DNA from 2 places in the Methylobacterium mesophilicum SR1.6/6 genome. Region 2 is predicted to be linked to the other one. Evidence: riboswitches for the same ligand, from Rfam matches in the RefSeq annotation. Region 2 holds a riboswitch; the other holds the start of a gene.
What was found. A riboswitch is a leader RNA that binds a small molecule or an ion and turns the genes downstream of it on or off. The one in region 2 is predicted to bind cobalamin.
Positions count from the first base shown of each region.

Region 1: linked by a shared signal. The riboswitch ahead of MMSR116_RS15150 (CbtB domain-containing protein) and the one ahead of MMSR116_RS23315 (TonB-dependent siderophore receptor) in region 2 are both predicted to bind cobalamin.

Region 1 is NZ_CP043538.1:3,182,990-3,193,341, reverse strand. It holds gene tpiA (triose-phosphate isomerase) at 1-640, shown strand, start outside; gene MMSR116_RS15175 (nuclear transport factor 2 family protein) at 1,037-1,450, opposite strand; gene secG (preprotein translocase subunit SecG) at 1,709-2,128, shown strand; gene MMSR116_RS15165 (CTP synthase) at 2,285-3,913, shown strand; gene MMSR116_RS15160 (DNA polymerase III subunit chi) at 3,981-4,433, shown strand; gene MMSR116_RS15155 (S10 family peptidase) at 4,436-6,019, shown strand; cobalamin riboswitch at 6,327-6,521, shown strand; gene MMSR116_RS15150 (CbtB domain-containing protein) at 6,556-6,738, shown strand; gene MMSR116_RS15145 (CbtA family protein) at 6,755-7,492, shown strand; gene MMSR116_RS15140 (DUF1636 domain-containing protein) at 7,485-7,886, shown strand; gene cobW (cobalamin biosynthesis protein CobW) at 7,883-8,917, shown strand; gene cobN (cobaltochelatase subunit CobN) at 8,965-10,352, shown strand, end outside.
Region 2 is NZ_CP043538.1:4,905,609-4,915,960, forward strand. It holds partial or broken gene araD (L-arabinonate dehydratase) at 1-718, opposite strand, end outside; gene MMSR116_RS23285 (ribonuclease activity regulator RraA) at 801-1,520, opposite strand; gene MMSR116_RS23290 (GntR family transcriptional regulator) at 1,762-2,442, shown strand; gene MMSR116_RS23295 (thiamine pyrophosphate-binding protein) at 2,569-4,239, shown strand; gene MMSR116_RS23300 (aldehyde dehydrogenase (NADP(+))) at 4,281-5,858, shown strand; tRNA gene MMSR116_RS23305 (tRNA-Gln) at 5,939-6,013, shown strand; gene MMSR116_RS23310 (DUF6538 domain-containing protein) at 6,134-8,041, shown strand; cobalamin riboswitch at 8,261-8,453, shown strand; gene MMSR116_RS23315 (TonB-dependent siderophore receptor) at 8,614-10,352, shown strand, end outside.

The DNA.
Region 1 (10,352 bases), 1.7 Mb from region 2:
CGACGTCCTGATCTGCCCACCCGCGACACTGATCAGCTCTTGCGTGGCGGCGTCTGCGGGCTCGCCCATCGCCATCGGCGGACAGAACCTGCACGCCCGCGAGAGCGGCGCCTTCACGGGCTCCATCTCGGCCGAGATGCTGGCCGATCTCGGCGCCAAGTACGTGATCGTCGGGCATTCCGAGCGGCGGGCCTACCACCACGAGACCGACGACGGCGTCCACGCCAAGGCGCTGGGCGCCCGCCGGGCCGGCCTGTGCGGCATCATCTGCGTGGGCGAGACCATCGAGGAGCGCGAGCAGGGCCGCGCCCTCGACATCGTCCGCGCCCAGCTCGCCATCGGCCTGCCGAAGGGCGCCAAGGCGACCGACACGGTCATCGCCTACGAGCCTGTCTGGGCGATCGGCTCGGGCCGCACCCCGACCCCGCGCGACATCGCGGAGGTCCACGCCTCGCTGCGCGAGATGCTCGACAAGCTCGTTGGCGACGAGGCGCAGAAGATCCGCATCCTCTACGGCGGCTCGGTGAAGCCGGGGAACGCCAAGGAGCTGCTGTCGGTCGACAACGTCGACGGCGCGCTGGTCGGCGGCGCGAGCCTCGTGGCCGAGGACTTCCTTGGGATCTGCGCCGCCTACGCGTGAGCGCGCTCGCGCCCTCGTGACGAGCTGAGGAAAGCTTAGATCAAGGACCCCGTCGACGTAGAGCAACGACCCGCGCCGTCAGTTCGGGGCGCCGAAGGCGAGCCCGGAATCCAGAGCCGCTGGCGGTGAAAGTTCTTGCTCGTCGGCGGTTCTTGATCCCGGGTGCCGCTACGCGGCCCCGGGATGATGCGGAGCGGTGGCATCGGTCCGTCATACCTGGAAAAGCACATTCGACGCGGGCGTTGTGCGGTAGCGGCCAGGGACGGAACCTTTGGCAGAAGGAGTGTCGCGAGGCGCGCGAGATCCGACTTCGTGGCGCCGCTCAAACGCTCCGCTCCGGAGAAAGGTCGAACGGCGCCGATCTCAGATCTTGAACGCCTGACGGGCCAGCAGCCGTCAGCGCCCGCCATCCCGGTGCCAGACCTGCATCACGCCGATATGCACCGGGGACGTCTTGCCGTTCGAGACGCTCTCGCCGGTGAAGACGTGCCGGGCGATGGCGTCGTCGCCTACAACCGAGACCGACCGGTCCGACAGGGTGATGCTCGGGAAGCTGGCGCGCTTGGCGGCCAGCGGCGCGATGAAGGCCGCCTTGTCCTGCACCAGCCCGCTGGAATGGCCGTAGCTCAACCCGTCGAGGGTCAGAGCCTCGAGTGCCGGCCCGTCCCCGGCCAGAAGGGCCTGGGTCAGGGCATCGACCGCCGACTCCACAGCGTCGGCCTCCGGGCTCGCGGCGCTTCCCGGACCCGTCCGCAGCAGGACGGGCGTTGCGAGAGCAGCGGCCAGCGCTGCGCGGCGTGAGATCGGCATGGCTTCCTTCCGGGACGGGACGGCTCGTTGGCGGGCCGTCCTTCCCTCGCAGACAGAGCACAGGCCGCGGGATGGCGCGAGACCCGCGGGCGACAGGCGCGACCCGATCATAAAGTTGGCGCCGGATCGCGAGTGGTGTATGGCCGGCGCAGATTTGTGGCCGATGCCGAGGGCAGCGGCCGCCGCGCGCCCGTGCCGGTCCCTGCGACCGGCCTGCCGGGATCGACGCGCGGACCTGAAGACGTTTTCGGAACACCGATGCAGACCGTCCTGATCGTCGTCCACCTCATCATCGTGCTCGCGCTGATCGGCGTCGTGCTGCTCCAGCGGTCCGAGGGCGGCCTGGGTCTGGGCGGCGGCGGGAGCGGCGGGGTGGCCGGCTTCATGACGGGCCGCGGACAGGCCAACGCCCTGACGCGGGCGACCGCGATCCTGGCGGCGCTGTTCTTCGCCACCAGTCTGATGCTGGCGATCCTGTCACACCGCTCGGCGGCGCCGAAGTCGATCCTCGACACCGGCGCGCCGCAGACATCGGGCCAGCCCGCCAAGCAGCCGACCGGCGCCGACAACCTGCTCGACACGCTGCGCCAGCAGCAGGACCGGGTTCCGGCCACGGCTCCGGCCCAGCCCGCGACCCCAGCTCAGCCGGCGATTCCGGACGCGCCGCAATCCCGCTGACGGCCTGCGCCGGGAGCGGCGCAGCGTCTCATCGCGCTTTTTGACGAATCGGCGTCAGCCGGTTCGTGCCATGCGTTCCGCGATCCCCAGCCCATGCACGGGCCGGGGCATCCGTCGTTTGGCAAACGCCAGCAGCTTCTTTATGGACCGACGCCCATGACGCGGTACGTTTTCATCACCGGCGGCGTGGTTTCGTCTCTTGGCAAGGGGCTCGCCTCGGCGGCCCTCGCGGCGGTGTTGCAGGCCCGCGGCTACCGGGTCCGGATGCGCAAGCTCGACCCCTATCTCAACGTCGATCCGGGCACGATGAGCCCGACCCAGCACGGCGAGGTCTTCGTCACCGACGACGGTGCCGAGACCGACCTCGACCTCGGCCATTACGAGCGCTTCACCGGCGTTCCGGCGAGCCGGGCCGACAACATCACCACCGGCCGCATCTATCAGGACATCATCGCCAAGGAGCGGCGCGGCGACTATCTCGGCGCCACGATCCAGGTGATCCCGCACGTCACCAACGCCATCAAGGACTTCGTCCTCGACGGCAACGACAGCTTCGACTTCGTGCTCGTGGAGATCGGCGGCACGGTGGGCGACATCGAGGGCCTCCCGTTCTTCGAGGCGATCCGTCAGCTCGGCCAGGAGCTGCCGCGCGGCACCTGCTGCTACGTCCACCTGACGCTGCTGCCCTACATCCCGTCCGCGGGCGAGCTGAAGACCAAGCCGACGCAGCACTCCGTGAAGGAGCTGCGCTCCATCGGAATCCAGCCCGACATCCTGCTCTGCCGCTGCGACCGGGACATCCCCACCGACGAGCGGCGCAAGCTCGCGCTGTTCTGCAACGTCCGCGAGACCGCGGTGATCGAGGCGCGGGACGTGGCCTCCATCTACGAGGTGCCGCTCTCCTACCGGACGGCCGGGCTCGATCGGGAGGTGCTCGGCCATTTCGGCCTGGAACACGGCGGCGAGCCGGATCTCGGCCGCTGGCGCACGATTGCCGAGCGCGTGCGAAACCCGGAAGGCGAGGTGTCCATCGCCATCGTCGGCAAGTACACGGGCCTGAAGGACGCCTACAAGTCGCTCACCGAGGCGCTGACCCACGGCGGCATCAGCCACCGGGTGAAGGTCAACCTCGAGTGGATCGAGGCGGAGGTGTTCGAGCGCGAGGACCCGGCGCCCTTCCTCGAAGGTCTCAACGGCATCCTGGTTCCGGGTGGATTCGGCCAGCGCGGCGCCGAGGGCAAGATCCGGGCGGCCCGCTACGCCCGCGAGAAGCGCATCCCCTATCTCGGCATCTGCTTCGGCATGCAGATGGCGGTGATCGAGGCCGCCCGATCCCTCGCGGGCATGCCGGAGGCCAATTCCACAGAGTTTGGGGAAACTGCCGAGCCGGTGGTCGGCCTGCTCACCGAGTGGCTGCGCGGCAACGAGCTGGAGCGGCGCGCCGCCGCCGGCGACCTCGGCGGCACGATGCGGCTCGGCGCCTACGAGGCCAAGCTCGATCCGGAATCGAAGATCGCCCAGATCTACGGGTCCGAGCAGATCTCCGAGCGGCACCGCCACCGTTACGAGGTCAACATGGCCTATCGCGAGCGGCTTGAGGCCAAGGGCCTGCGCTTCTCGGGTGTCTCGCCGGACGGGCTCCTGCCCGAGACGGTGGAACATGTCGGGCACCCGTGGTTCATCGGCGTGCAGTTCCACCCGGAGCTGAAGTCGCGTCCCTTCGAGCCGCACCCGCTGTTCAAGGGCTTTGTCGGCGCGGCGATCGAGCAGAGCCGGCTGGTCTGAGGGGGCTCGGGGCGCGGCGGCGCGCCGCTCCTCGCAGGACGGTCCCGCACCCTATATGGACGGGGCCGTGACCGAGATCCTCTTCTACCACATGCAGCGTCAGCCCTTGGAGAAGGTGCTGCCGAACCTCGTCGAGCGCTCGCTGGACCGCGGCTGGCAAGCGGCCGTCCAGGCAGCCAGCGAGGAGCGGCTGCAAGCTCTGGACGATCATCTCTGGACCTACTCCGACGAGAGCTTCCTGCCGCACGGCACCGACCGCGAGCCGGATGCCGGGAGTCAGCCCGTGGTGCTGACCCTGCGCGACGTGAACCCGAACCGAGCCTCGATCCGCTTCCTGGTCGAGGGCGCCGATCTCCCGCCCGATGCGGGTGCCTACGAGCGGATTTGCATCCTGTTCGATGGAACCGATCAGGACGCCCTGCTGCGCGCCCGCGAACAGTGGAAGCAGGCGAAGGATGCGGGTCATGCGGTCGCTTATTGGCAGCAGGACGATTCCGGGCGCTGGAACAAGAAGGCCTGACCGTGACCCTCAGCATCCGTCTCGCGGGCACCGCCCTCGCCCTAACTCTGGCGCTGGCCGCACCCGTGCGCGCTCAGGATGCACCGCACGGCCATCCACAGGGGGAGTCGCGGCAGGAGGCCCGGCCGGCGCCGCGCGGTCCGGAGGGGCGTCGTCTGCCGCCCGACTCGACGACCAAGCACAGCCTGACGCTTCCGGACGGCAAGACGCTCGACTTCACCGCCACGGCGGGAAGCCTGCCGCTCGTCGACGAGGCCGGCAAGCTGCAGGCCGAGATCGCCTACGTGGCCTACACGATGGCACCCGAGGCCGGTCGCGCGCGGCCCGTCACCTTCGCGGTCAACGGCGGCCCGGGCGCGTCGTCGGCCTATCTGAACATCGGCGCGATCGGCCCGTGGCGGCTGCCCGTCGGCAAGGACAGCATCAGCCCGTCGCAACCGGTCACGCTGACGCCCAACGACGGCACGTGGCTGGGCTTCAGCGATCTCGTCTTCCTCGACCCGGTGGGAACCGGCTACAGCCGCGCCGCCGACGGCAACGGCAAGAGTTACTGGTCGATCGACTCCGACGCCTCGACCCTGGCGGCGGTGATCGCCCGCTATCTGCGGGTGAACGACCGGATGGCGAGCCCGAAATTCTATGTCGGCGAGAGCTACGGCGGATTCCGCGGGCCCCTAATCGCCGAGAAGCTGCAGGAGGATATCGGCGTCGGCCTGTCGGGGATGGTCCTGCTCTCGCCGGTGCTCGATTTCGGCTGGCTCGAGACGCCGCGCGCCAATCCGTGGGGCTACGTGCTGAAGCTGCCCTCCCTGGCGGCCGGCGCGCTGGAGCGGGCCGGCACCGTGCCGAGGCCGAACCTGCTGGCCGACGCGGAAGCCTACGCGTCGGGGCCCTACTTGGCGGATCTCCTGAAAGGGCCGGGCGACGCGGCTGCGGTGGCGCGGATGACCGAGAAGGTCGCGCCGCTCGTCGGCCTCGACGCCGGCCTCGTCCGCGCCCAGGCGGCGCGGCTCACGACGCGGAGCGTCCAGCGCGAGATCGACCGGTCGGACGGCCGCGTGACGAGCGCCTACGACACCGGGATCACCGGTTGGGATCCGAACCCGGAGGCCGCGCAATCGAGCTTCGAGGATCCGCAGCTCACCGCCCTGCAGGCGCCGCTCACCAGCGCGATGCTTGATCTCAACGCGCGTACGTTGAAGTGGCCCGTACCCAACATGCGCTACGAGCTCCTCAACAACGCCGTGAACCGCGGCTGGTCCTGGGGGTCCGGGCGTCAGGCTCCGGAGGTGCTCTCGAACCTCAAGGGCGCGCTCGCCCTCGACGGGCGCCTGCGCGTCCTCGTCGCCCACGGCTTCACCGATCTCGTGACCCCCTACTACGCTTCGAAGCTGCTGCTCGCGCAGGTTCCCGCCTACGCCGCCGGCCGCCTCAGCCTTTCGGTCTACCCGGGCGGGCACATGTTCTACACGCGGCCGGATTCACGCACGGCATTCCGGACGGACGTGGAGCGGCTCTACGCGGACGCTGTCCGAGCGCGCGACGCCGAGAGCGCGCCGGCCGAGCGTTCCGCGGACCGGCCCTGAAGCCCGCCGGAATTTAAAGCGAAGCTGAGGGCCTCCGCGAATAGCGACAGATCCTCGGCCACCAAGGCAAGCGCGCCGGGTTACTTCAGCACGAGGCCGGCTGCCGGAATCGGGGCCATGCGGTCGTCGGCCCGGGCGGGCAGGAGAGTCGCCGCACGCGTGGCCGGCGAGCCAGGTCCCGTCGATCGAGGTCCTCGCCGGCCCGAAGCACGATCCGCGACATCGTCCCGATGGCGCCGCCCGGCGCAGACCCTGGATCCTGCGCAGGATTCCACCGCGTCTCCGTTGTGCGGAGGCTGTCATGCGTCTACAACGGTCCCGTGACGGTGCCCCGGCGACGGGGTGAAAAGGGAATGCGGTGAGGGGTGCGAACCTCGAATCCGCGGCTGCCCCCGCAACTGTGAGCGGCGAGTGCCTGCCAGAGTGCCACCGGAGCGATCCGGGAAGGCGGCCGGCGCGCAGAGCCGCGAGCCAGGAGACCTGCCGTCACGACAGGATCCCGAAATGCCGCCGGTGGGGCGGCTGGAGACAGGCAGATGACCACTTCGACCCTCGCCCCCGCCGCCCTCGGCACCCGCGTCGCCGAACGTCCGGTCGCCGTCGCCCTCGCGGCCGTCCTGGGTCTCGGCCTGCTCTTCATGGTGGGCTTCTCGCCGGCGATCGCGTTCCACAACGCGGCGCACGATTTCCGCCATACGCAAAACTTCCCCTGCCACTGACGCCCGCGTCCCAGGGATGATCATCCGGCTTCTGTCGGCGGCTCTGGCCGCCGGCTTCATCGCGGCTGCCGTCGTGAGCGGTCTCGAACTCACGCTGACCTCGCCGCTGATCCTCGCCGCTGAGCGCTACGAGCATGCCGAGCCCTCCCATCAGGCCTCGAAGGCGCTGCCGATCGTGCTCGCCCATGGCGGGCACGAGCACGCCACGCCCGAGGCAGCGCCGGAATGGCAGCCCGCGGAGGGCCTGCCGCGCATGGCCTTCACAGCCCTGGCGACCCTGGTCGGCGGCGTCGGCTACGCCCTGCTGCTCGGCGCCGTGATGCTCGCCTGCGGCCGCGAGCCGACGCCGCCGACCTGCCTCGCCTTCGCGATCGCGGGCTTCGGCAGTGTCGCCCTGGCGCCGGGCCTCGGCCTGCCTCCCGAACTGCCCGGCAGCGAGGCCGCGCCCCTGGCTGCCCGTCAGGCGTGGTGGGTGATGACCGCGGCGGCGACCGGCATGGGACTCTACCTCATCGCGATCCGCCGCTCGCTCATCGCGATCCTGGGCGGCCTCGTCCTGCTGATCGCGCCGCACGTGGCCGGCGCGCCCCAGCCCCCGACGGGCGCCTCCGAGCTTCCGGCCGCCCTCGCCGCCCAGTTCGCGGCCCGCTCCCTGGCGATCAGCTTCGTCTTCTGGGTCATGATCGCGCTCGGGTTCGGCTGGGCGTGGCAGGCCTTCGCCCGCGACAACGCGCGGGGTTCTGCCCGTGCCTGAGACGATCCTGTATGTCTGCACCACCTGCCGCCGGGAGGGCGACGATCCGGACGGACCCCGCGCTGGCGCCCGCCTGCTCGATGCCCTGAGGGCGCGGGTCGGCGACGCGCAGCAACTGCGCATCGAGCCGGTGGAGTGCCTCTCCGTCTGTAAGCGGCCCTGTACGGTGGCGGTGGCGTCGGCCGGCCGGTGGACCTACGTGTATGGCGATATGGATCCCGCCGCCTCCGCCGAGACGATCCTCGGCGGCCTCGGCGCGTACGCCGCCACGACGGACGGCATCGTGCCGTGGCGCGAGCGCCCGGCGGCGTTTCGCACCGGCGTCATCGCCCGCATTCCCCCCTTCCCCGAGCCCCGCCCGCTCCCGGCCGGCACCCTGGAGGCCGCCGAATGACCATCGTGTCTAAGATCCCCTGCACCATCGTCACGGGGTTCCTGGGAGCCGGCAAGACCACCCTGGTTCGCCACGTGGTCGAGAACGCCAAGGGTCGCCGCCTCGCGATTCTGGTCAACGAGTTCGGCGATGTCGGCTTCGACAAGTCGTTCCTGGCGGCCTGCGGCGTCGAGGGCTGCACCGAGGACGCCATCGTCGAGCTGCCCAACGGCTGCATCTGTTGCACGGTGGCGGACGACTTCGTGCCCGCCCTCGAGACCCTGCTCGCGCGCGCCGAGCCGCCGGAGCACATCCTGATCGAGACCTCAGGTCTCGCCCTCCCCAAGCCGTTGGTTCAGGCCTTCCAATGGCCGGCGATCCGCTCGCGCGTGACGGTGGACGGCGTCGTCGCGGTGGTTGACGGGCCGGCGGTGGCGTCGGGCGCCTTCGCGGAGGATCCGGCGGCCCTGGAGGCCCAGCGTGCCGCCGATCAGTCGGTGGACCACGACAATCCGCTGGAGGAAGTGTTCGAGGATCAACTCCTCTGTGCCGACCTCGTGGTGCTCAACAAGGCCGACCTGATCGACGCGCCGACACGCGCCCGCGTCCGCGCCGAGGTGGAGGGCCATCTGCCCCGCGCCGTGAAGGTGGTCGAGACCGCGAACGGCGTCATCGATCCCCGGGTGCTGCTGGGTCTCGGTGCGGCGGCCGAGGACGATCTCGACGCGCGGCCTTCGCACCATGGCGAGGGCGAAGACCACGACCACGACGATTTCGAGACCGTGGCGTTGCCGATCCGCCCGGCAATCACGGCCGGTGACCTCGCGGCCCGTGTAGAGCGGGCGGCGGGGACGGACGGTGTGCTGCGGATCAAGGGGTTCGCGGAGGTTGAGGGCAAGGCGATGCGCCTCGTGGTGCAGGGGGTCGGACGCCGCGTCGTCCACCACTTCGACCGGCCCTGGCGGGCGGGCGAACCGCGCGACGGCACGCTCGTGGTGATCGGCTTGAAGGGCTTCGACCGGGACGCGGTCGCCGCGGCGCTCGCGGGATGATGTCCGTCGCGCGCGCCCGTTCGGATACGCTCTGAGGGGCCGCCGCGATGCATCTGGTGCGCATCGATTCCGTTTCCCTCGACGAGGGTGAGGCAGCTGTGGATCTCGGGCAGGAGCCCGGCGATCTCGTCGTCGTGTCCTTCACCGACACCGACCTGTCCGGGATCGTCCAGGCCCACGCGGCCGAGCCAGGGCTTCCGAGCCTGCGGCTGGCCAAGCTCGCCAAGCTTCGTCACCCGCTCTCGGTCGACCTCTACGTGGATCGGGTGGTGACGCGGGCGAAGGTCGTGGTGATCCGCTGCCTCGGCGGCCTGGATTACTGGCGCTACGGGATCGAGCGCTGCGCCGAGGCCGCCCGTGCACACGGTGTCGTGCTGGCGGTGCTGCCCGGCGACGACCGCCCCGACCCGCGGCTCGCCCCCTTCTCGACCGACCCGGACTTCGCCGACCGCCTCGATGGCTACTTCCGCGCCGGGGGCATCGACAATCTGCGGCGGATGCTGCGGATGCTGGCCGCTCGAACCGGTTCCGGCCACGCGGTCGAGCCACCGCAGCCGCTGCCGCGCGGGTTTGCCTGGTGTGCGGGCTGCGGCGTCCTGCCCGTCGACGTCGCTCTCGCCGCGGCCGGTTCGGCGGTTCCGCTCGCAGCGTCGTCGGCCGCGCCGATGGCCCTGCTGCTGGTCTACCGCTCCGCCGTGCTCGGCGGCGACACCGCACCCTTCGTCGCGCTCACGGCCGCGCTGCGCGCCCGCGGGATCGGCGTCCTGGCGATGGCGGTGTCGAGCCTGAAGGAACCGGAGGCCGCCGCCGCGGTGGCCGACGCCGTCCGGAGGCGCCGGCCCGATCTGGTGATCGCCGCCACGGCGTTCTCGGCCCGCGAGGACGGCATCGACTTCGTCCTCGACGGCGCCGATTGCCCGGTGCTGCAGGCCTTCACCGTGGGGTCTCCGCAAGCGGCCTGGGCGTCGTCGGCCCGGGGCCTCGGCGCGGCTGATCTCGCCATGCAGGTGGCCCTACCCGAGTTCGACGGTCGTCTCTCCGGCTTCCCGATCTCCTTCAAGGAGGAGGCTCCTGAAATCGCTGGCTTCGCCGAGCGCCGGGCCGTCCCCTACGCCCCCGGAATCGGAGCGCTGGCGGACCGGGCCGCCGGCTGGCTGCGCCTCGCCGCCCGGCCCCCGGCCGCGCGCCGTGTCGCAATGGTCCTGTCCGATTATCCGGCCCGCGGCGGCCGGGCCGGGTTCGCGGTGGGCCTCGACACGCCCGAGAGCGCCCGCGCGATCGCCGCCGACCTCGCGGAGGCCGGATACGCGGCGGGCGCCCTGCCGGATGCAGTCGCGCTGATGGAGTCCCTGACCCAAGGGCCGGCGGCGTTCGGCGTACCGCTGGCGGTCTATGCTGCCTGGCTCGGCAGCCTTCCCATAACGAGTCGCGCCGC
Region 2 (10,352 bases):
AGGCGCCGGCCATGCGGGGATGGTCGGCATCCGCCGCCGGGATCGAGGCCGCACCCGGCAGGCTGAGCCCCATCGCCTCGGTGATCGCCGTCATGGTCGAGGCCGTGCCCATGGTCATGCAGGTGCCGGCCGAGCGGGCGATGCCCGCCTCCATGTCGTTCCACTCCTGCGTGGTGATGGTGCCGGCCTCCTTCTCGGCCCAGTACTTCCACACGTCCGAGCCCGAGCCGAGGATGGTCCCGCCGAAATGGCCGCGCATCATCGGGCCCGCCGGCAGGAAGATCATCGGCAGGTTCATGGAGATGCCGCCCATCACGGTGCCGGGCGTGGTCTTGTCGCAGCCGCCCATCAGCACCGCGCCGTCGACCGGATGCTGGCGCAGCAGCTCCTCCACCTCCATGGCGAGGAGGTTGCGGTAGAGCATCGTGGTCGGCTTCACGAAGTTTTCCGACAGCGACAGCGCCGGCAATTCGATCGGGAAGCCCCCCGCCTGCCAGACCCCGCGCTTCACGTGTTCGACGCGGGCCTTGAAGTGCTGGTGGCAGGGGTTGATGTCGCTCCAGGTGTTGATGATGCCAACCACCGGCTTGTCGGTGAAGTCGGCGCGCTCGTAGCCCATCTGGAGCATCCGCGAGCGGTGGCCGAAGCTGCGCAGATCGGTGGCGCCGAACCAGCGCTGGCTGCGCAGCGCGCCCAGCGTCTTCTTGCGCGCGGTCATCGCGATCTCTCCGGTCTCACGCGTTCCGGCGGCCAGGACGGACCGCAGCGGGTTCCGATCGTTTCGGGGAATCGTCCCGCACTCAGCGGCCGGTCCGCTTCCGCCACGCGGCGAAGTCGGCCAGGCTCTGGTCATCGGTGGCCGGGTAGAGGCCGAGGATCGAGCGGCCCTTGCGGACCTCCTCGGTGACGAAATCCTCGTAGGCGGTCATCTTGACGGCCTCATCGGCGACCGCGTCGGCGAGGTGGGCCGGGATCACCGCGACGCCGTCGCCGTCGCCCACGATGACGTCGCCGGGGAAGACCGGGGCGTCGCCGCAGCCGATGGGCACGTTGATGTCGATGGCCTGATGGATGGTGAGGTTCGTCGGCGCCGAGGGCCGCGCGTGGTAGCTCGGCATGTCGAGGGCGGCGATCTCGTCGGCATCGCGGAACCCGCCGTCGGTCACCAGCCCGGCGCAGCCGCGCACCATCAGGCGGGTCGCCAGGATCGAGCCCGCGGAGGCGGCGCGCGCGTCCTTGCGGCTGTCGATCACGAACACGGCGCCCGGCGGGCACTCCTCCACGGCCTTGCGCTGCGGGTGCGCCCGGTCGCGGAACACCGTGATGGGGTTCAAATCCTCCCGGGCCGGCATGTAGCGCAGGGTGAAGGCCTCGCCGACCATGGTGGCGCCACCCTTCCTGAGGGGCAGGACACCCTGGATCATCTGGTTGCGGAAGCCGCGCTTGTAGAGCGCGGTCATCAGCGTCGCCGTGCTGACGGTCTTCAGCTTGGCGTGCGTCTCCGGGGACAGGCCGGGCATCCGCATCTCCTCCCGAACGTCGCGCCGATCGTCTCGCCGCCGCGGACCGGACCGTCGAGGGTCCGGGCCGGCAAGTCCGGCCCGGCAGGGCCCCGACTGCGCGCCGACTGATATCTCAGGGCTTGAATAACCCTCCGATCGGATCCAGTGTCAACTCCAGGACGTATGGCCCACGAAGCAACGGGACGCTCCGAGACCGACGAGGACTGTGTTGGCCGGCCCTAGATCTGTCGCGGCTGACGTGGACATCGGCACCCTGGTGCCGAGCCCGCGGCCGGCGCGCTCCCTGGCGGAGACCGCCTACGACGCCATCGAGCAGATGATCATCAGCAGGCGCCTGAAGCCGGGCGCGATGGTGTCCGAGGGCGAACTCGGCGAGGAACTGGCCCTGGGGCGCACCCCGGTCCGCGAGGCGCTGGCGCGCCTGAAGACGATCGGCTTCGTCGAGGTCCATCCGCGCCGGGGCGTGCTCGTCACGCAGGTCGACATCATCAAGCATCTCGAACTCCTCGAGGTCCGCCGGCCCCTCGACGAGACGGTGGCGCGCTGCGTCATCGCGCGCGGCTCCGCCGACGACATGGCGGCGCTGCAGCGCTGCATCGCCGCCCTGCTGGCCGCCGCTGACGGGCGGGACCGCGAGGCGTATTTCCGGATCAAGCGCGCGCTCCACGAGGCGCTCGTCGGGGCGGCCTACAACCCGACGCTGACCGGCACCATGGCGGCGCTCCACGCTCAATCCCGGCGGTTCTGGTACACCTACGAACCGACCGCGAGCTTCCTGGACTGCGCCCGGATCCACGCGCAGATCGTGGCCGCGATCGCGGCGCGGGATCCGGAACCGGCGCTGGCCGGGATCGGGACGCTGTTCGACTTTCTCGACCAGATGACACGCAAGGCCCTCGACCGGCGGCCCCTCGTCTGACAGGTTGACGGCCGAGGGTGCGCCTCTATCCTCGACTGGGATATCAGGTGTATCCCAGACGCGACCGGACGCGCGGCGCGCCGTCCCGCGATCGCGCCGGGCCGGCAGAGGCCAGGGAGGATCAGCTTGAGCGCATCGCTCCAACGCACCGGCGCACAGGTGCTCGTCGATCAGCTGCGCGCGCAAGGGGTCGCGCGCGTCACCTGCGTTCCCGGCGAGAGCTACCTCGCGGTGCTCGACGCCCTGCGCGACAGCGGCATCGACGTGCTGGTCTGCCGTCAGGAGGGCGGAGCCGCCATCATGGCGGAGGCCGCCGGCAAGCTCACCGGGCGCCCCGGCATCTGCTTCGTCACCCGCGGTCCCGGCGCCACCAACGCTTCGGCCGGAATCCACATCGCCCGCCAGGATTCGACGCCGATGATCCTGTTCGTCGGGCAGATCGCCCGGCGGATGCGCGACCGGGAGGCGTTCCAGGAGGTCGATTACCGGCAGATGTTCGGCGCGATCGCCAAGTGGGCGGTGGAGATCGACGACGCCGCCCGCATCCCCGAGATCCTCGCCCGGGCCTTCCGGGTGGCGATGCAGGGCCGGCCGGGGCCCGTCGTGGTGGCCCTGCCGGAGGACATGCTTGACGACGCCGTCGCGGTCGCGGACGCGCCGCGCGTCGTCCCGGCCGCGCCGGCCCCGTCACCGGGCGACGCGGAGCGCCTGCGGGCGATGCTGGCGGAGGCGCGGCGGCCCGTGGCGCTCCTCGGCGGCTCGCGCTGGACGCCAGAGGCCGTCGCCGCCCTGGCAGCCTGGGCGGAGCGCCACGACGTGCCCGTGGCGGTCTCGTTCCGGCGGGCGCAGCTCTTCCCCGCCGACCACCCGAACTTCGCCGGCGAGCTCGGGATCGGACCCAACCCGGCACTGCTCGCCCGGATCAAGGAGTCCGACCTGCTGCTCATGGTGGGCGGCCGCCTGTCCGAGATGCCGGCGCAATCCTACGGCCTGCTCGGCATCCCCGATCCCGGTCTGCCGCTGGTTCACGTCCATCCCGACGCGGGAGAGCTCGGCCGGGTCTACCAGCCGGCGCTGGCGATCGAGGCCGCGCCCGAGACCTTCTGCGCGGCCGTGCCGGATTTCGAGACCACGGGCCGCGGGCGCGCCGCCGAGGCCCACGCCGCCTATCGCGCGTGGTCGGAGGCTCCGGAGCCGAAGCCGGGGGCGTTCCAGTACGGCGAAGCCATCACGTGGCTGCGCGGGCGCCTGCCGCCCGACGCGGTGATCTGCAACGGCGCCGGCAACTTCGCCACCTGGGTCCACCGCTACTACCGGTTCCGCGCCTTCGGCACACAGCTCGCGCCGACCTCGGGCTCGATGGGCTACGGCCTGCCGGCCGCCGTGATGGCCAAGCGCAGCCATCCCGATCGGATCGTCGTGGCGCTCGCGGGCGACGGCGACGTGATGATGACCGTGCAGGAATTCGCCACCGCGGTGCAGTACGGGATCGCCGTCGTGGTGGTCGTCCTCGACAACGGCATGTACGGCACGATCCGCATGCATCAGGAGCGCGAGTATCCGGGACGCGTCTCGGCGACCGAGCTGCGCAATCCCGACTTCGCCGCGCTCGCCCGGGCCTGCGGCGGCCACGGCGAGCATGTGGAGCGGACCGACGAGTTCGCCCCGGCCTTCGAGCGCAGCCTCGCCTCGGGCCTGCCCGCGATGATCCACTGCCGCGTCGACCCCGAGGCGCTCACACCGACCATGACCCTCGCGGCGATCCGCGAGAAGGCGCTCGCGGCGCAGCGGGGCTGACCGCGCGCCGCGGGACCGCATCACACGAGAAGGAGCAGCCCATGACCCTGCGCGGCGAGAACCTGATCGGCGCCGAGGCGCGGCGCGGCACCGAGGCGGCCTTCCGGGCTGTCGAGGCCGCCACCGGCGAAGCCCTGGAGCCGGATTTCCCCGGCGCGAGCCTCGCCGACCTCGACCGGGCCTGCGCCCTGGCGGAGGCGGCCTTCGACACCTACCGCGAGACCGACCCGGAGACCCGGGCCGGCTTCCTCGAAGCGATCGCGGCGAACATCCTGGAGATCGGCGACGACCTCGTCACCCGCTGCATGGCCGAGACCGGGCTGCCCCGCCCCCGGATCGAGGGGGAGCGCGCCCGGACCGCGGGCCAGCTGCGCCTGTTCGCCGCCGTGGTGCGCGAGGGCAGCTACGTCGAGGCCCGGATCGACCCGGCCCTGCCGGACCGCAAGCCGCTGCCCCGGCCGGACCTCCGCCTGCGGCGCATCGCGGTCGGCCCGGTGGCGGTGTTCGGGGCCTCGAATTTCCCGCTCGCCTTCTCGGTGGCGGGGGGCGACACCGCCTCGGCCCTGGCGGCCGGCTGCCCGGTGGTGGTCAAGGCGCACCCGGCCCATCCCGGAACCTCGGAACTCGTGGGCCGGGCGGTGCAGAAGGCGGTCGCGTCCTGCGGCCTGCCGGAGGGGGTGTTCTCGCTGGTGTTCGATGCGGGCCAGTCCATCGGACAGGCCCTGGTCGCCGATCCCCGGATCGCCGCGGTCGGCTTCACCGGCTCGCGCCGGGGCGGCACCGCGCTGATGGCGATCGCCGCCGGGCGCCCGGCGCCGATCCCGGTCTATGCCGAGATGAGCAGCATCAACCCGGTCCTGCTGTTCCCGGCGGCGCTCGCCGCGCGGGGCGCCGCGATCGGCAAGGCCTTCGCGGCCTCGCTGACGCTGGGCGCCGGCCAGTTCTGCACCAATCCGGGCCTGATCCTGGCGGTGCCGGGACCGGGCCTCGACGCGTTCCTCGACGCGGCCGCGGCGGCCCTGCGGGAGAGCCCGGCCGCCACCATGCTGACGCCCGGCATCCGGGACGCGTACCGCGCGGGCGTCGACCGGGTCGCGGGCCACGCCGCCGTCACCCGGCTGGCCGAGGGGCCGGAGGGCGCGGCGGCGCAGGGCCGGGCCGCCCTGTTCGCCACCGACGCGGACGCGTTCCTGGCCGACCCCGTGCTTCAGGAGGAGATGTTCGGCGCCTCCGCCCTCGTGGTCCGCTGCCGGGACCTCGCCGCGATGCGCGCGGTGCTGGCCCATCTTGAGGGCCAGCTCACGGCCTCGCTGCACCTCGCGCCAGAGGACCATGCGGCCGCGCGGGAACTCCTGCCGCTCCTGGAGCGGCGGGTCGGGCGCATCCTGGTGGACGGGTTCGGCACCGGCGTCGAGGTGGCGCACGCCATGGTGCATGGCGGCCCGTACCCGGCGACCTCGGACGGGCGCACGACCTCGGTGGGCAGCCTCGCGATCGACCGGTTCCTGCGGCCGGTGAGCTATCAGGACGTCCCCGACGCCCTGCTGCCGGCAGCGCTTCAGGCCGCCAATCCGCTCAAGCTCCCGCGCCGGACCGATGGCATCCCCGACCCGCGCTGAGGAGGCGGGAAGCGGCTCCGCTTCCCGCCTCAACGGCTTGCCAGCCGGTCCCCCGGCGTCTAGAGAGCCCCGGCCCATGGTGGGGCGTCGCCAAGTGGTAAGGCAGCGGTTTTTGGTACCGCCATTCCCAGGTTCGAATCCTGGCGCCCCAGCCAAAGGCTCAAGATTCTCAGCCGGCCGTTGATTCTCCGGCTGTTTTCGGACCCGCCCGGGCCGACCGCTCCGTCCAGGTCCACTCGGGAGGTCCACTCGTCTGGACGGCAGGGATTCCTGCCTTGGCCCGTACTCATCTCCGCCGTCGCCGACAAACGGTCTTTTTTCGCCGTATCATCCCCCACGACCTGCGCCAGCGGTTCGGCCAGCGTGAGATCCTGCGCTCGCTTGGGCACGCCACGCCGGGCGAGGCCCGACGGATGGCGCAACGCCTGTGGGATGGGACAGAGACCTTGTTTAACCTCGTCCGTTTCAATCGGTCGCTCACGCGAGCCGATATCGCCCGGCTCGCGGAGCAGTACCTCGAATCCGAGTCTCTAAAGCACGATGGCTTGCTCGCCACCATCGGGCACTATCCGGAACTCGAGGATCTCCCTCCGTCCGACAGCCCGGCCTCTGAAGACGAGATAGACGACAGCAGCGATCCCGCACCGGACGGTCCCAAGGGGACGCTCAACGACCCGGCCGAATGGAAATTTCTTTATGAGGTTCGGCTAGATGGCCTGCTGCGCGATCGGTCCCTCAACAATTTCGTCTCTGTTCGCGATACCGCGAAGGATCTCGCTGCGCAAAACGGGATCGACCTCGACTCATACCCTCATTCAAACGCGCTGTGCCGCGCACTGCTCGACGCCGATATCACGATCACCGAGGAGAAACTAACCTATCTCCGCGACCGCGTCCTGCCTCATCATCCCCTGCACGCGGCCACGCATCGTGAGGCTGCTCCAGCTCCGCGATCGAGGTCTGACGCGCCTGCTGATCCTTTGCTACGTCACTCTCGCAAATTGTTCAGCGAATGCTGGACGACCTACGGTAGAGATCGGGTGGAAAGCGGTGCTTGGAAGCCATCGATCGAGCTCCAAGCTCAGTCCACCGCACGTTTATTTATTGAAATTTGCGGAGACAAACCGCTCAGTGCCTACGGGCCAGCTGATGCCACGGAATTCAAGCGTTCTTTGCTCGCGCTACCAGCCAACTATGATAAGAACAGAGAATGGCGTGAAATCCGACGCCAACACGGCATTCGCGGCTTGATTGAATACTCCAGGAACAGGTCCGACGTCAGCCGAATAAAACCTCAGACCTTTAACCGGCACCTTGCGGCGTTGTCAGGTATCTGGCGGTGGGCCCAGTCCAACGAAGTGGTCGCCAAGGGTGTGCCGTCAATCTTCGATGACTTGCACATTAACCTGAAGCGCGTGCGAGGACGGCATCACAAGGCCCGGGACGAGCGTCCGGCCTGGAATCATGAAGAACTCGCGGCCGTGCTAAATGCAGATTTATTCTTTGGAATTCGCAGTCGGCGCAGCTGGAAGAAACCAGGTCCCTATCTCCTGCGCGACGAGCGATACTGGGGGATCCTTATTGGGTCTCACAGTGGCATGCGTCGCGGCGAGATATTCCAACTCCGGGTACGACACGTCGTGCGGGATGAAGAGACTGGGATTTGGTACTTCAACCTGATGGAGCGGACCCTCGAACTGAAGGCGGAGGGCAGCGCTCGATGGGTCCCTCTCCATCAAAATCTCCTCAAGCTCGGTTTGATCGAAGCCCTGGTGGACGGACGAGGGGAGGACGAACTGCTCTTGTCGGAAGGCAGAGCGGGCGCCGAGCAGAACGACGTTCTCAATGATGGCGACGAAGCATCTTACGGTAGCGCTTTCGGAAAATGGTTCCAGCGCTTCAAATCACACCACGACGTGCGGAAGGACGTCGTATTTCACTCGTTCCGCCACTCGGCGACCACGCTCATTCTGAATGCTGGAGCTCAGCGAGAATTTGTGGAGGAAGTGATCGGCCACGAGAGCAAAGCCAGACGGTCAGAGATGGAGCGCTATTTCAAAGGCCAGACTCTCATTAAACTTAAAGATGTGATCGATCATCTAGTTTTGCCGATTGACATTGAGAGAATGATTGAGGCGGCACGCACCGTAAAATCGTTCCAGGCGGTACATTCAGGGCGGTAGTGAGCATATCTTGCTTGGAGCAGCCATTCTGATTTCGGCCTCGTCGGGCGCCGCCATTGGTCCTTTTGGCGCCCGACCCGGGTGGCTTTCAGCCTGTCGGCTTTGAAGCACCGAGCTCAAAACGCGGACGTTCGACCCATTGCAGGAACTGGCCAAACGCCGAGAGCGTGTCACGGCATAGCTATTCCGAAGTTCGCGTTGACTCACGAGTTCGTGAGGCTGTAGCTGGGCCATGACGGTTCCCCTCGGGGATCAAAAGGGAACACGGTGAGGGGTCTGCTCCGAAGCCGTGGCTGCCCCCGCAACTGTAAGCGGCGAGTCCTTCACCACCATGTCACTGGGTCACCCCGGGAAGACGGTGCGAGGGCGGCGACCCGCGAGCCAGGAGACCTGCCGTCAGCCGTGGTCACACGCGAAACGCGTCGGGCGGGGTGGTCCTGACGGGTGTCGAGACGGCCGTGCGCCAGCGCGGCTGGCAAGGCCTCGTTCGCGGTGACGTGCCACTGCCGTCCCGAGGTCCTAGGCCCGTGTTTCGTTCAACTTCCCAAAGGCGGCTTTGCGCATGCATCGCGATGCTCGCGCTCGCCCTCCCAGGCGCATCTCCGGCGCTGGCCCAGGGAGACCCGGCCGAGGCAGCAGCGGCCGCTGTAGTTCTTGATCCGCTCTCGGTCGAAGGCAGCTACACCGCCGCGCCGACCTATCAGGTCAGGGATCTCTACAGCGGGACCAAGACCGTGACGCCGCGGCTCTCGCTGCCCCAGCAGGTCGACGTCGTGCCCCAGGAGGTCCTGCGAGACACCGCCGCCACGCGCGTCGAGCGCGCCCTCGACTACGTGCCGGGCGTCAGCAAGCAGAATGACTTCGGAGCCCAGAACCTCGCGCTCTACTCGGTGCGCGGCTTCGCCACCCAGGACATCTTCTTCAACGGCTTCAACATCGCCCGCGGCTACAACGGCGCGCCGGATACCCAGAACGTGCAGTCCATCGAGGTGCTCAAGGGGCCGAGCGGGGCACTCTATGGGCGCAGCGACCCGGGCGGCACCGTCAACATCCTGACCAAGCAGCCCGTGGCCCTGCCCTTCGTCGAGATGGGCACGCTGTTCGGGAGCTTCGGCACGGCGCGCACCACCGTCGACGCCGGCGGACCCCTGAACGAGGAGGGCACCGTCCTCTACCGGTTCAACGGTGCCCTCGCGCGGCAGGATAGCTTCCGCGATTTCGTCGACGGCGACCGCGTCCTGGTCGCGCCCGTGGTGAGTTGGCAGATCAGCCCGGACACCAAGCTCACCGTCGAGGCGCAGTACCTCCGCAACCGCCAGACCTTCGACCGTGGCACCGTCGCGGTGAACAACCGCCTCGGCCTCGTCCCGCGCTCCCGCTTCTTCGGCGAGCCGGGCGACGATTCCGTGTCGGAAGCCAGGATCCTGCAGATCCGGCTCGATCACGCCTTCGACGCCGACTGGCAGCTCAGGGTCGCCGGCCACTTCAACACTGGAAGCCTCACCGGCCTGCAGACAGGTGCGACCGGCCTCCTCGACGACGGACGAACCCTGCTGCGCGAGTTCCGCCGGCACGACTTCACCTGGGGCGTGGCGATCGGGCAGGCCGAGCTCGTCGGGCACTTCGACACCGGGCCGTTCGCCCACACGGTGCTGCTCGGCCTGGAGCACGAGCGCTATAACAGCACCGAGAACCTGCTGCGCTCGACCCCACGGCTCAACCCGTTCGCCATCGACTTGTTCAACCCGGTCTACGGCCAGCCCAAGCCGCCCTTCACCCGGCGCTACAGCGCGAGCGAGAACGTCGGCAACACCGCCGTCTACGTGCAGGACCAGATCGCGCTCAGCCCGGAATGGAAGCTACTCCTCGGCAACCGGACCGACTTCTACAACCAGACCTTCCGCGACAAGGTCGGCAACGAGCGCACGGAGCAGGACCGGACCGGCTTCTCGCCGCGCGCGGGCCTCGTCTACCAGCCGCTGTCCTTCCTCTCGTTCTACGGCAACGTCGCGGCCTCGTTCCGCCCCAACACCGGCTTCGACATCGCGACCCGACCCTTCGCCCCGGAGACCGGCTTCGGCTACGAGGCAGGCGTCAAGCTCGATCTCTTCACCGGCCTGAGCGTGACCGGCGCGGCCTTCCACATCGAAAAGGAGAACGTCCTCACCACCGACCCGCGGGACTTCTTCTTCCAGATCGCCGCCGGGGCCGTGCGCAGCCAGGGCTTCGACCTCAGCTTCGTCGGACAGGTGACCCCCGAGTTCCGGGTGATCGGCGGATACGCCTTCATCGACGCCGCAGTGACCCGCGA